3 regions of the Kitasatospora sp. NPDC092039 genome follow, and region 2 is predicted to be linked to each of the others. Evidence: riboswitches for the same ligand, from Rfam matches in the RefSeq annotation. Region 2 holds a riboswitch; each other region holds the start of a gene.
What was found. Region 2 has a riboswitch for cobalamin ahead of ACIQI7_RS15365 (acyl-CoA thioesterase). Riboswitches for the same ligand answer to the same signal wherever they lie in the genome.
Positions count from the first base shown of each region.

Region 1 (3,848 bases), on a different contig from region 2:
CAGACGGAGCGGGCCGCGGTCTGCAGGACCATGGTCGCGCCGAGGGACCAGCCGTACAGGATCACCTTGCCCGCGCCGCTGTCGAGCGCCAGCCGGACCGCCGACTCGACGTCGCGCCACTCGGTCTCGCCGAAGTGGCTGAGCCCGTCCGGGGAGTCGGGGGCGCCCCGGTCACCGCGGTAGGTGACGGCGAGGGCGGGCAGGCCGAGCCGGTCGAGCACGGGGAGCACCGGGAGGGTCTGCTGGCGGTCGGCCTCGGGGCCGTGCACCAGGATCACCCAGGTGCCGCGCTTGCCGTGGAGCCGCCAGGCGGGCAGCGCGCCGAGCTCGCCGTCGGCGGCGGTGTCGGCGAAGGCCAGGCCGAGCGCCTCGGAGGGGTCGCCGAGGTGGACCCGGGGGGTGAAGCGGACTTCGGTGCCGGGGGCGAGGGTGCCCCGGTCGGCGCGGACCAGCCGACGGGTGACGCCCCGTTCGTCGCCGTGCAGGACCTCCTCGACCACCGCGTGCCCGCCGTCCGCCCACTCGACCGCCCAGCGGCCGGGGCGCAGGCTCGCGGGGCCGCGGGTGAAGGTGACCCGGCCGGGGGCGAGGCCGCGGACCACCACCGGCGCCGACTCCTGGACGGCGGGCGCCGGACGGACCATCCGCTCGGAGGCCCGACGGCCGATCACCAGCACGGCGGCCCCGGCCGCGGTGGCTCCGACCGCGGCGGCCGCCACGACGGCGGCGGTTCCCCAACGCATATCGCTCCCCGCTCTGTTGCTCTCGGACCGGACGGTGTTCGAGCACCAGTTCACCGGCACCCCGCCCGGGCGGCCACCCGGATGGGCCGTCCGGGTCGCCCGGGCGGCGGTCGGGCGGACCCGAGGAGGGGACGGTCGGGAGGGCGACCGCCCGGGCCGGTGCCGCTGTCGGCGCCTGCCGGTGCCGGGCGATCCCACGGGGTGTCAGCGGGCCGGCGTGTGACCAACCCCTCCGTGACCTCGGTTGACTCCCGGTTCGGCCCCGTGATGGGATCCTGGGGCCAAACGGAGGCATGGAGAGGAAGCCGGTGGAAGTCCGGCGCGGTCCCGCCACTGTCACCGGGGAGCACGCTCGGAACATCGCCACGGCGGGCCGTCGACGGCCGCTGGAAGGCTCCGGGAGTGCGTTCGACCCGGAAGCCAGGAGACTCTCGCCCCCGTCACGTCGATCCAGGGCGCGGACCCTGAGTGAGGACACGCACGCGATGCAGGCTGCCCCGCCCGGCCGGACTCCGAGCTGCCTTCCGCCGTGCGGCCGATGACCCCGCCCACCGCCTCCGCCGCTCCGCGCCCGCTGACCCGCGCCGCCGCGTTCGCGCTCGGCGCCGCCGCGGGCTACGCCGCCGACACCCGCTTCGCCGACCCCCGCCGGGGCCACCCGGTGGCCGTCTTCGGCAGCGCCGCGACCCGGCTGGAGCGCCGGCTGTGGCGCGACGGCCGCGCCGCCGGCGCCGGCTACACGGCGCTGTGCGTGGGCGCGGTCGCGGCGGGCGCGCTCGCCCTGGACCGTACGGTGGGCCGGCGCCCGCTGGGCCGGGCCGCGCTGGCGGCGGCCGCGACCTGGACCGTGCTCGGCGGCACCTCGCTGACCCGGGAGGCGCGCACCATCGGCCGCTCGCTCGCCGCGGGCGACCTCGCGGCCGCCCGGGAGCGGCTGCCGCACCTGTGCGGGCGGGACCCGAGCGCGCTGGACGGGCAGCAGATCGCCCGGGCCGTGGTCGAGTCGGTGGCCGAGAACACCGCCGACGCCGTGGTGAACGCGCTGGCCTGGGGCACCCTGGCCGGCACCCCCGGACTGCTGGCCTTCCGCGCCGTGAACACCCTGGACGCCATGGTGGGCCACCGCTCGCCGCGCTACGCCCGGTTCGGCTGGGCCTCGGCCCGGCTGGACGACCTGGCGGGCTGGCCCGGCGCCCGGCTCACGGCGCTGCTGACGGTGGCCGCCGCGCCCGAACCCCGGACCGCCTGGCGGGTCTGGCGGCGCGACGGCTCCGCTCACCCGAGCCCGAACGCGGGCCAGGCCGAGGCGGCGTTCGCCGGCGCGGTGGGCGTGCGGCTGGGCGGGACGCTGCGGTACGGCATGGGAGGCCCCCCGGGCGAAGCCTGGGGGAGGGTGGAGGACCGGCCGGTGCTGGGCGCGGAGCTGCGCCCGGTCACGGTGGACGACATCGAACGGGCCTGCGCGCTCTCCCGGCGGGTGGGCGCACTGGCGCTGGGTACGACGGTCGCGGGGCACGTCCTGCTGCGGACGCTGCTGAGCAGGAGGGGGCGGGCATGACGAACGCGCTGCTGGTCGCGGGGACGACCTCGGACGCGGGCAAGAGCGTGGTGACGGCCGGGATCTGCCGTTGGCTCGCCCGCCAGGGCGTGCGGGTCGCGCCGTTCAAGGCGCAGAACATGTCGCTCAACTCCTTCGTCACCGCCGACGGCGCCGAGATCGGCCGCGCCCAGGCGATGCAGGCGCAGGCCGCCCGGGTGGAGCCGGAGGCGGCGATGAACCCGGTGCTGCTCAAGCCCGGCGCGGACGGCCGCAGCCAGGTGGTGCTGCTCGGCCGGCCGGTGGCCGAGGTGGGCGCGCTGGACTACCGCGAGCGCAAGCCCGTCCTGCTGGAGCGCGCCCTGGAGTGCCTGGCCGACCTGCGCCGCCGCTACGACGTGGTGGTCTGCGAGGGCGCGGGCTCGCCGGCCGAGATCAACCTGCGCGACCGCGACATCGCCAACATGGGCCTGGCCACGGCCGCCGCCCTGCCGGTGGTGGTGGTCGGGGACATCGACCGCGGCGGGGTCTTCGCCGCGATGTACGGGACGCTGGCGCTGCTGTCGGCGGAGGACCAGCGGCACGTGGCGGGCTGGTTCGTCAACAAGTTCCGCGGCGACTCCCGGCTGCTGGCGCCCGGGCTGGAGATGCTGCACGAGCTGACCGGACGTCCGGTGCTGGGCACCCTGCCGATGCTGCCCGGGCTCTGGCTGGACGCCGAGGACTCGCTGGACCTGTCCACGGTGGTCGACCGGACGGACGGGCCCGGACCGCTCGGCGCGGACGTGCTGCGGGTGGCCGTGGTGCGCTTCCCCCGGCTGTCCAACTTCACCGACCTGGACGCGCTCGCGCAGGAGCCGGGCGTACTGGTCCGCTGGGCGACCAGGCCGGAGGAGCTGGCCGACGCCGACCTGGTGGTGCTGCCCGGCACCCGGGCCACCGTCGCGGACCTCGCCTGGCTGCGCGAGCGCGGCCTGGAACCGGCCCTGAAGGCACGGGCGGCGGCCGGACTGCCGGTCCTCGGGGTCTGCGGCGGCTACCAGATGCTGGCGCACTCCATCGTGGACGAGGTCGAGTCGAAGGCGGGCGCCGTCGACGGGCTCGGCCTGCTGCCGACCCGGGTGCGGTTCGGCGCCGAGAAGGTGCTGGCGCGGCCGGTCGGCGAGGCGTACGGGCAGCGGGTCGAGGGCTACGAGATCCACCACGGGGTGGTGGCGGTCGAGGGCGGCACCCCGTTCCTGGACGGCTGCCGGGTGGGCGCGGTCTGGGGCACGACCTGGCACGGCGCGCTGGAGAACGACGGGTTCCGCCGTGAACTCCTGCGCGAGGTCGCCGAGTCGTCCGGCCGGGCGTTCGTCCCGGCGCCGGACACCTCCTTCGCCGCGGCGCGCGAGGCCCGGCTGGACCGGCTGGGCGACCTGATCGAGGAACACGCGGACACCGACGCGCTGTGGAAGCTGATCGAGGGCGGGGTGCCGGCGGCCGGATCGCTGCCGTTCCTGCCGCCCGGGGCCCCTGGGAGTGACGCATGACCGACGTCCGCTATCCGTTCACCGCGATCGTCGGCA
Region 1 is NZ_JBIVSD010000009.1:74,934-78,781, forward strand. Features, by position in the region: gene ACIQI7_RS19120 (alpha/beta hydrolase family protein) at 1-743, opposite strand, end outside; cobalamin riboswitch at 1,041-1,174, shown strand; gene ACIQI7_RS19125 (cobalamin biosynthesis protein) at 1,282-2,301, shown strand; gene ACIQI7_RS19130 (cobyric acid synthase) at 2,298-3,812, shown strand; gene ACIQI7_RS19135 (putative cobaltochelatase) at 3,809-3,848, shown strand, end outside.
Region 1: it holds a riboswitch for cobalamin, as region 2 does, so the genes downstream of both, ACIQI7_RS19125 (cobalamin biosynthesis protein) here and ACIQI7_RS15365 (acyl-CoA thioesterase) in region 2, are expected to answer to the same signal.

Region 2 (3,848 bases):
CCTCCGCCTCGGCGCGGGCGTCCGGGTTCATCACGACCATCGCGTTGAGCGCGGTCGCGGTGCCGGGCCGGTCGTACGCGTCGATCCGCGCGAGGTAGGCGTCGAGCAACCCGACCGCAGTGGTCTCGCCCTTCTCCAGTGCCGCGCGCAGGTCGGCGATACCGGTCTCCACAACATCGAATCCGCGCGTCATGCGGGTGTCTCCTGGTCGGTCAGGTCGGAACGTGCGAACCGCCGGGCGCCGGGCCGATCGCGCGCGTCCGTCGTGCGCCCAGTCGCACTGGTCACGTTATTCGTCGGGCGCTTCTGCTGGAACGTTCCAGCAGGTGCACCCTAAGCATTGCTGGAACGTTCCAGCAAGGCATGGCGAACCGGAGCGGGAGATCGACGCAGGGCTGCGTCTAGACTTCCGGGCTGTGACCAGCCGCCCCGTGACCCTGATCGACGTAGCCCGGGCGGCCGGGGTGTCCAAGAGCACCGTCTCCAACGCACTCGGCGGCTCCGGCCGGGTCTCCGAGAGCACGCGCGAGCGCGTCCGGGATCTGGCTCGGGAACTCGGCTACCGGCCGAACACCGCGGCGCGCAGCCTGCGTCGGGCCAGCACCGGCGCGATCGGCCTCTACCTGCCGCGCACCGGGACACGCCTGGACTACTACATGAACCTGGCGTTCGGCGCGGTCGAGCGGGCGAGGGAGGACGGGCTGGACCTGGTCCTGCTGGCCCCCGGTACGGCGTCCGGCGAGGGGCTCTCCTCCCGGGTCGACGGCCTGCTGGTGATCGACCCCGAGGTTGACGACCCCTCCGTCCCGGACCTGCTGAACGCGGGCGTGCCGGTCGTGACCGGCGAGCGCTACCTCGGCGGAGGCGTCGCGCCGAGCGGCGCCGTGGTGTGCGACAACGCCGCCTCGCTGGCCGCCCTGCTGGACCACCTCGCCGCGCGCGGCGCCCGCCGCCCCGCCCTGCTCGCCCCCGGCCCGGGCTCCGACTGGGCCGCGGCACTGCGGGCCGCCGCCGACGACTGGAGCCGGCGGCAGGGCGTCGAGGTGGTCGTGCGGACGGTCCCGTTCGCGGCCACCCCGGCCGAGGCCGAGGCCGCCACCGCGGACCTGATCGCCCGGGTCCCGGGCCTGGACGCGGTGGTGTGCGCCCCCGACGGCGCGGTGCCCGGCGTGCTCGCGGCCGCGGCGCACGCGGGCCTGCGGACGGGGACCGGCCTGCTGGTGGCCGCCTGCGTGGACGGCGCGGCGGCGCGCGGCTCCAGTCCGCAGGTGACGGCCGTCGACCTGCGGGCCGCGGAGTACGGGCGCGCCTGCGCCACCCTCCTCGGCGACCTGCTGTCAGGTGCGGCCGAGCCCGGCGTCGTCCGGCGCCACGACTGGGCGCTGAACGTCCGGGAGTCCACCGCGGGTCGGCCCTGAACCCGGCCCCGCGGTCCGTCCGCACCTTCGGATACGCGGCCGGAGCGCGGCACCCGCCCCGGTGGCCGACGTAGAGTGGCCCGCGCAGTCGGTTCGCCCTGTCCGCCAGGCAGGCGCGTCGCAAGAGGGAACCCGGTGGGAATCCGGGACTGCCCCGCAGCGGTGAGTGGGAACGACCGCCGTCATACGCACTGGGCCCGGCCGGGCCTGGGAAGCGACGGCCAGTAGATGTCCGCCCTGGAATCAGGGTGGCCGTGCCCGCGAGTCCGAAGACCTGCCGCTGCCCGCGGACCGCAGGGGTCCGCGGTCTCACCGTGACCCCGTGGGCGGGCGACGGCAGGAGGTGACGTAGCCGTCCTCCTCGTGCTCCTCCGCGCGCCCCGGTCCGCGAACTCGCGAAGGAGAGTTCTGTGGAGCACATCACTCGGTGCGCCGCCCCCGGGCCCGAGGCCCGTTCACACCGGCATGCCGTCATGGGGGCGGCCGGGAAGCGGACCGCCGCCCCGGCAGCCGCGGGGGCGGTGACGGCGGAGTGACGACATACCCGGCCGTCTCCCGCACGCCGGCGGACTCGGCGGTCACCCTCGCCCACATCATGAGCGAGCACGACACCAACCTCTACGGCACGGTGCACGGCGGCGTGGTGATGAAGCTGATCGACGACGCCGCAGCCGCTGCCGCCGGCCGTCACGCTGGCGTGCCCGCGGTCACCGTGTCGGTGGAGGAGATGTCCTTCCTCGCTCCCGTCCGGGCCGGTGACCTCCTGACGGTCCGCGCCCGGGTCGATCACGCAGGGCGTACCTCGATGGACGTCTCAGTGGTGGTCACGGCGGAACGGTGGAACCTCACCGGTCCGGTGACCAGGGTCGCGACGGCGCAGCTGGTGTTCGTCGCTGTCGACGCGCAGGGGCAGCCGCACCGGGTGCCGCCCCTGGCGCCGGGGGGCCCGGCCGACCAGCGTCGCGAGCGCGCTGCCCGAGAGCGCCGGGCTCGCCGGACGGCGGCCGGCTCCGACTGATCGAAGCGACTCGGAGGACCGGTGGTCGTGCTCCCGGCCCCATCCGGGTGGTGCCGTACCCCCGCCGGGGTCGTCGTCGAGTAGGACGATCCCGGCGGGGGACGCATACGAGATGCTGTCGTATCGTCACATCACCTCACGAAGAGCACTGCTGGCGACGGCCGGGCTGTCGTTCCTGGCCGCCGGGTGCGGCCGAACCTCCTTCCGGGCCGAGGAAAGCAGCGCCAGGCCGACCGCCGACAATGCGGGCGAGGCGCCTCCTGGGCCGTCGGCCCCGGCAGCGCCGGAGACGTCCCGCACTTCGGCGGCCGCGCCGGGCGACGCCGCCACCGTCGCCGCCACGGGCTCGCCCACCGCGCCGCGGATCCCCACGGCGGCGGAGAGCCGGCCGGTGAACGAGCTCGATGCCGGCCGCAAGGTGGTGGCCATCACCATCGACGACGGCCCCCACCCGAGGTACACCCCGGCCGTCCTGGCCCTCCTGGAGAAGCACGGCATCCGGGCGACGTTCTTCCTGATCGGTGAGAACGGGGCCGAACACCCCGGGCTGGTACGGGAGATCGCGGGTCGTGGGCACCACATCGCCAACCACTCCTGGAGCCATCCGAACCTGCGCAGCCTTGCCGAGGCGAAGGTCCGCGAAGAGCTCGGGCAGACGTCCGAACTCCTCGCCGGGATCACCGGCAAGGCCCCCACCTGGTTCCGGGCCCCGGGCGGGGACTGGTCCGCCACGACGCTCAGGGTCTGTGCCGAGCTGGGGATGCGGTCGATGGGCTGGTCGGTCGACCCGCGGGACTGGGCGGAGCCCGGAACGGACGTGATCGCCAGGCGGCTCATGAAGGAGCTGAGGCCGGGGGCGATCGTGCTGACCCACGACGGTGGCGGGGACCGTTCGCAGACGGTGTCGGCCCTCACCGGGTTCCTGCCCGCGCTGATCGACTCCGGGTACCGCTTCACCGCACCGCCCGGGTGACGGCAGGGCGCCCGAACAGCGTTCCTCACGATCGCGTGCGCTGCCCGGCCGCCGTTCCACGGGACCGGGCAAGCGGGACGTCGGCCGACCGGCGAGCAGATCACCGCCGCTCTTCCGGTCACTCCACGGCGTGAGCAGCTCCCATCTGCTCGGCGCGGGCGAGACGCTCGGCGAGGACCCGTTCGCGCTGCTCCGCGGACTCGGCGAGCGCCGTGCGGCGGTCGCGGGCGGACAGGCGGTCCATGTAGAGCATGCCGTCGAGGTGATCGGTCTCGTGCTGGAGGCAACGGGCGAAGTACCCGGTGCCTTCGAGCACCAGCGGGTTCCCGTCCTTGTCGACACCGCGTACGACGGTGTGGTCGGCGCGGCCCAGCTCCCGGCGGGGCCCGGGAACGGACAGGCAGCCCTCGCTCGCCTCGACGAGACTGCGGGGCCCGGC
Region 2 is NZ_JBIVSD010000006.1:340,113-343,960, forward strand. Features, by position in the region: gene ACIQI7_RS15355 (amidase) at 1-193, opposite strand, end outside; gene ACIQI7_RS15360 (LacI family DNA-binding transcriptional regulator) at 417-1,418, shown strand; cobalamin riboswitch at 1,541-1,694, shown strand; gene ACIQI7_RS15365 (acyl-CoA thioesterase) at 1,951-2,436, shown strand; gene ACIQI7_RS15370 (polysaccharide deacetylase family protein) at 2,828-3,409, shown strand; gene def (peptide deformylase) at 3,528-3,848, opposite strand, start outside.

Region 3 (3,848 bases), on a different contig from region 2:
GCTGTTCAACGAGCGGGTCGCCATCTGCGCCATCGGCGTGTACGCCGTCCTCCAGTCCACCGTCGTGGTCGGCTTCTACGCCGCGCCCGAGTCCCTCGCCGTGCTGCTGGTCGCCCTCGCGGCCTGGACCACGGTGTTCACCGCCCGCCGCCACCCGGCCCTGGCCCTGCTCGCCGCCCCACCCGCGGCGCTGGCCTGCGCCGTGGCCTACTCCGCGGCCTTCGCCGTCCCGGCCCTGGTCGCCCTCGCCTTCGCCTGCGCCCGGCCGCGGCACCGGGCCGGCCCGGCCGCCCTGCGCGCGCTGCTGACGGGCGCCGGCACCCTCGTCCTGCTGCTCCCGTACGGAACGCTCGGCCGGGTCGCCGGGTGGTCGCCCTCGCAGGGCAATGCCCCCGGCTCGGCCGGCTCGATCCTGCTCGGCACGCTCCAGTGGGCCGGCCTGTTCACCGTCCTCGCGGTGGCCGGCACCATCGCCTACGCGCGCCGCGAGCAGATGAACGAGCACGACGCGGCCGAGAAGGACCCCGTCCCCACCACCCGGGGCCAACGGGCCCTGCTCGGTGCCGTGCTGACCGTCACCGCCCTGCTCGTGCCCGCCGCCCACCTGTGGACCGGCACCTCCGGCGCGCTGTTCCGCCACCTCGGCTACGGCATGCTGCTCGCCGCCCCGCTCGCCGGGGTCGGCCTGACCCGGCTGGTCGGCGCCCACTTCCGCCACCCCCAGCTGGGCATCCTGGTCTGGGTCGCCCTGCTCGCCCTCGGCCTGGAGCAGTCCGCCCTGCGCTACCAGAACGGGCCCGACTCCGGCCGCCTGCTGGCCGTCCTGCGGGTCCACACGGAGCCCCAGGGCCGCTACCTCACCGAGGTCGACGGACTCGCCGAGTACTACCTGGGGAGCGTCTCCAGGCCCGAGCAGTGGGTCTCCGCGCGGGCCGGTACGGAGTACCGCGACGGCGCCGGGGTCCAGCACCACGGGGACGACGGCAGCGTGGCCGCCATCCGCGACGGCTGGTTCACCATGGTCGTCCTCGACAGCACCGCGCCGAGGGCCACCGACCGGGCCCTGAGCGCGGCCCTGGCCGACGCCGGGCACTACCGGCTGATCGCCCAATTCACCTCGCCGACCGGTGATTCGAGTACGTACAAGGTCTATCTCAAGCACTGACCGGGCGCCCGCCACATCCGCACCCGCGACACGACAGCCACAACATATGGTGCCACCGCAGTCCGGCGGCACTACATGTATGCTCACTCCTGCTGTCGATGCAGGGGAACCCGGTGCGAATCCGGGACTGCCCCGCAGCGGTGTGCGGGCGGCTCCAGCAGCCGTGCCCGCGAGTCCGAGTACCTGCCGACGGCGTGCGCCACGGCCCTCCCGCAGAGGCCGCGCCGGCACGAGCATTACCCCTCCGGGCCTCGCGGGCGGGCCGGGGAGTCACCGTCGCGCGACGCCGTCTGCGTTCGTGCCGTGCTCCCCTGCCCCGATCGGCCCGGTGGCCCCCGATCACCGCCGCCGATCGCCGCCAGGAGAGAGCGCCTTGACCACCGCTGCCTCAGCCACCCTGCCCGCCCAGGGCTCCGGTACCGCCTTCACCGACCCGACGGTCTCCGACCCCGGCGGCGCCCTGCTGCGGCTGCTCACCGACCGCAGCACCGACCTCACCGAGGTCGACCCCGGCCACGTCGCCGCCGCCGCGCTGCGCGGCCGCCACGCCGGCTCGGACTTCGCCGAACTCCGCGGGCTGGCCGTGGACGCCGCCGCGTCGATGATCGCCGAGGACCCCCAGTACTCGAAGCTGGCCGCCCGCCTGCTCGCCCTGGAGATCGTCGACGAGGCGAACAGCCAGGGCTCGACGTCCTTCTCCGCCTCGATCGCCGTCGGCCACGCCGAGGGCCTGATCGGCGACACCACCGCGGCCTTCGTCGCCAAGCACGCCGCCGCCCTGGACGCGCTGGTCGACCCCGCGGGCGACGACCGCTTCGAGTACTTCGGCCTGCGCACCGTGCAGTCCCGCTACCTGCTGCGCCACCCGATCACCCGCAAGGTGATCGAGACCCCGCAGCACTTCCTGCTGCGCGTCGCCTGCGGCCTGGCGGTCGGCGACAGCGAGCAGTCGGTGCGCGAGGTGGCCGAGCTGTACGGCCTGATGAGCCGCCTGGAGTACCTGACCTCCTCGCCGACGCTCTTCAACTCCGGCACCCGGCACCCCCAGATGTCGAGCTGCTACCTGCTCGACTCGCCGCTGGACAACCTGGACTCGATCTACAACCGCTACGCGCAGATCGCCCGCCTCTCCAAGCACGCCGGCGGCATCGGCCTGTCCTACTCGCGCATCCGCTCGCGCGGCAGCCTGATCCGCGGCACCAACGGCAAGTCCAACGGCATCGTGCCGTTCCTGCGCACCCTCGACTCCTCGGTCGCCGCCGTCAACCAGGGCGGCCGCCGCAAGGGCGCGGCCTGCGTCTACCTGGAGACCTGGCACGCCGACATCGAGGAGTTCCTGGAGCTCCGCGACAACACCGGCGAAGAGGCCCGCCGCACCCACAACCTCAACCTGGCGCACTGGATCCCGGACGAGTTCATGCGCCGGGTCAACGCCGACGAGGACTGGTCGCTGTTCTCGCCGGCCGACGTGCCCGAGCTGGTCGACCTGTGGGGCGCCGACTTCGACGAGGCGTACCGCAAGGCCGAGCAGGCCGGCAAGGCCGTGCGCACCATCCCGGCGCAGACCCTGTACGCCCGCATGATGCGGACCCTGGCGCAGACCGGCAACGGCTGGATGACCTTCAAGGACGCCTCCAACCGCGCCGCCAACCAGACCGCGCTGCCGGGCCGCACGGTGCACTCCTCCAACCTGTGCACCGAGATCCTGGAGGTCACGGACGACTCCGAGACCGCCGTCTGCAACCTGGGCTCGGTTAACCTGGGCGCCCACGTGGCCTCCGGCGCCTCGGCCGCCGACCTGCTCGGCGCCATGGACTGGGAGCGGCTGGACGCCACCGTGCGCACCGCCGTCACCTTCCTCGACCGCGTGGTGGACATCAACTTCTACCCGACCACCGAGGCCGGGACGTCCAACTCCCGCTGGCGGCCGGTCGGCCTGGGCGTGATGGGCCTCCAGGACGTCTTCTTCCAGCTGCGGATCGACTTCGACTCCGCCGAGGCGAAGCAGCTGTCCACGCTGATCGCCGAGCGCATCATGCTCACCGCCTACGAGCGCTCCGCCGACCTGGCCGAGCAGCTGGGCCGCCACGAGGCGTACGGCGAGACCCGCGCCGCCCGCGGCGAGCTGCACATCGACCACTTCCCGAGCGCCGCCCCGCAGTGGGCCGACCGCTGGACGGCGCTGCGCGCCCGGATCGCCGAGACCGGCCTGCGCAACTCGCTTCTGCTGGCCATCGCGCCGACCGCGACCATCGCCTCCATCGCCGGCGTGTACGAGTGCATCGAGCCGCAGGTGTCCAACCTGTTCAAGCGCGAGACGCTGAGCGGTGAGTTCCTCCAGGTCAACCCGTACCTGGTGCGCGAGCTCAAGGAGCTGGGCGTCTGGGACCAGCAGACCCGGGACGCCCTGCGCGACGCCAACGGCTCGGTGCAGGAGCTGAACTGGCTGCCCGCCGAGGTCCGTTCGCTGTACCGGACGGCCTGGGAGCTGCCGCAGCGCGCGCTGATCGACCTGGCGGCGGCCCGCATGCCGTACCTGGACCAGAGCCAGTCCCTGAACCTGTTCATGGCGGCGCCGACCATCGGCAAGCTCAGCTCGATGTACGCCTACGCGTGGAAGGTCGGCCTGAAGACCACCTACTACCTGCGTTCGCGCCCGGCCACCCGCATCGCCCAGGCCGCG
Region 3 is NZ_JBIVSD010000008.1:94,778-98,625, reverse strand. Features, by position in the region: gene ACIQI7_RS17820 (glycosyltransferase family 39 protein) at 1-1,165, shown strand, start outside; cobalamin riboswitch at 1,212-1,371, shown strand; gene ACIQI7_RS17815 (ribonucleoside-diphosphate reductase subunit alpha) at 1,563-3,848, shown strand, end outside.
Region 3: it holds a riboswitch for cobalamin, as region 2 does, so the genes downstream of both, ACIQI7_RS17815 (ribonucleoside-diphosphate reductase subunit alpha) here and ACIQI7_RS15365 (acyl-CoA thioesterase) in region 2, are expected to answer to the same signal.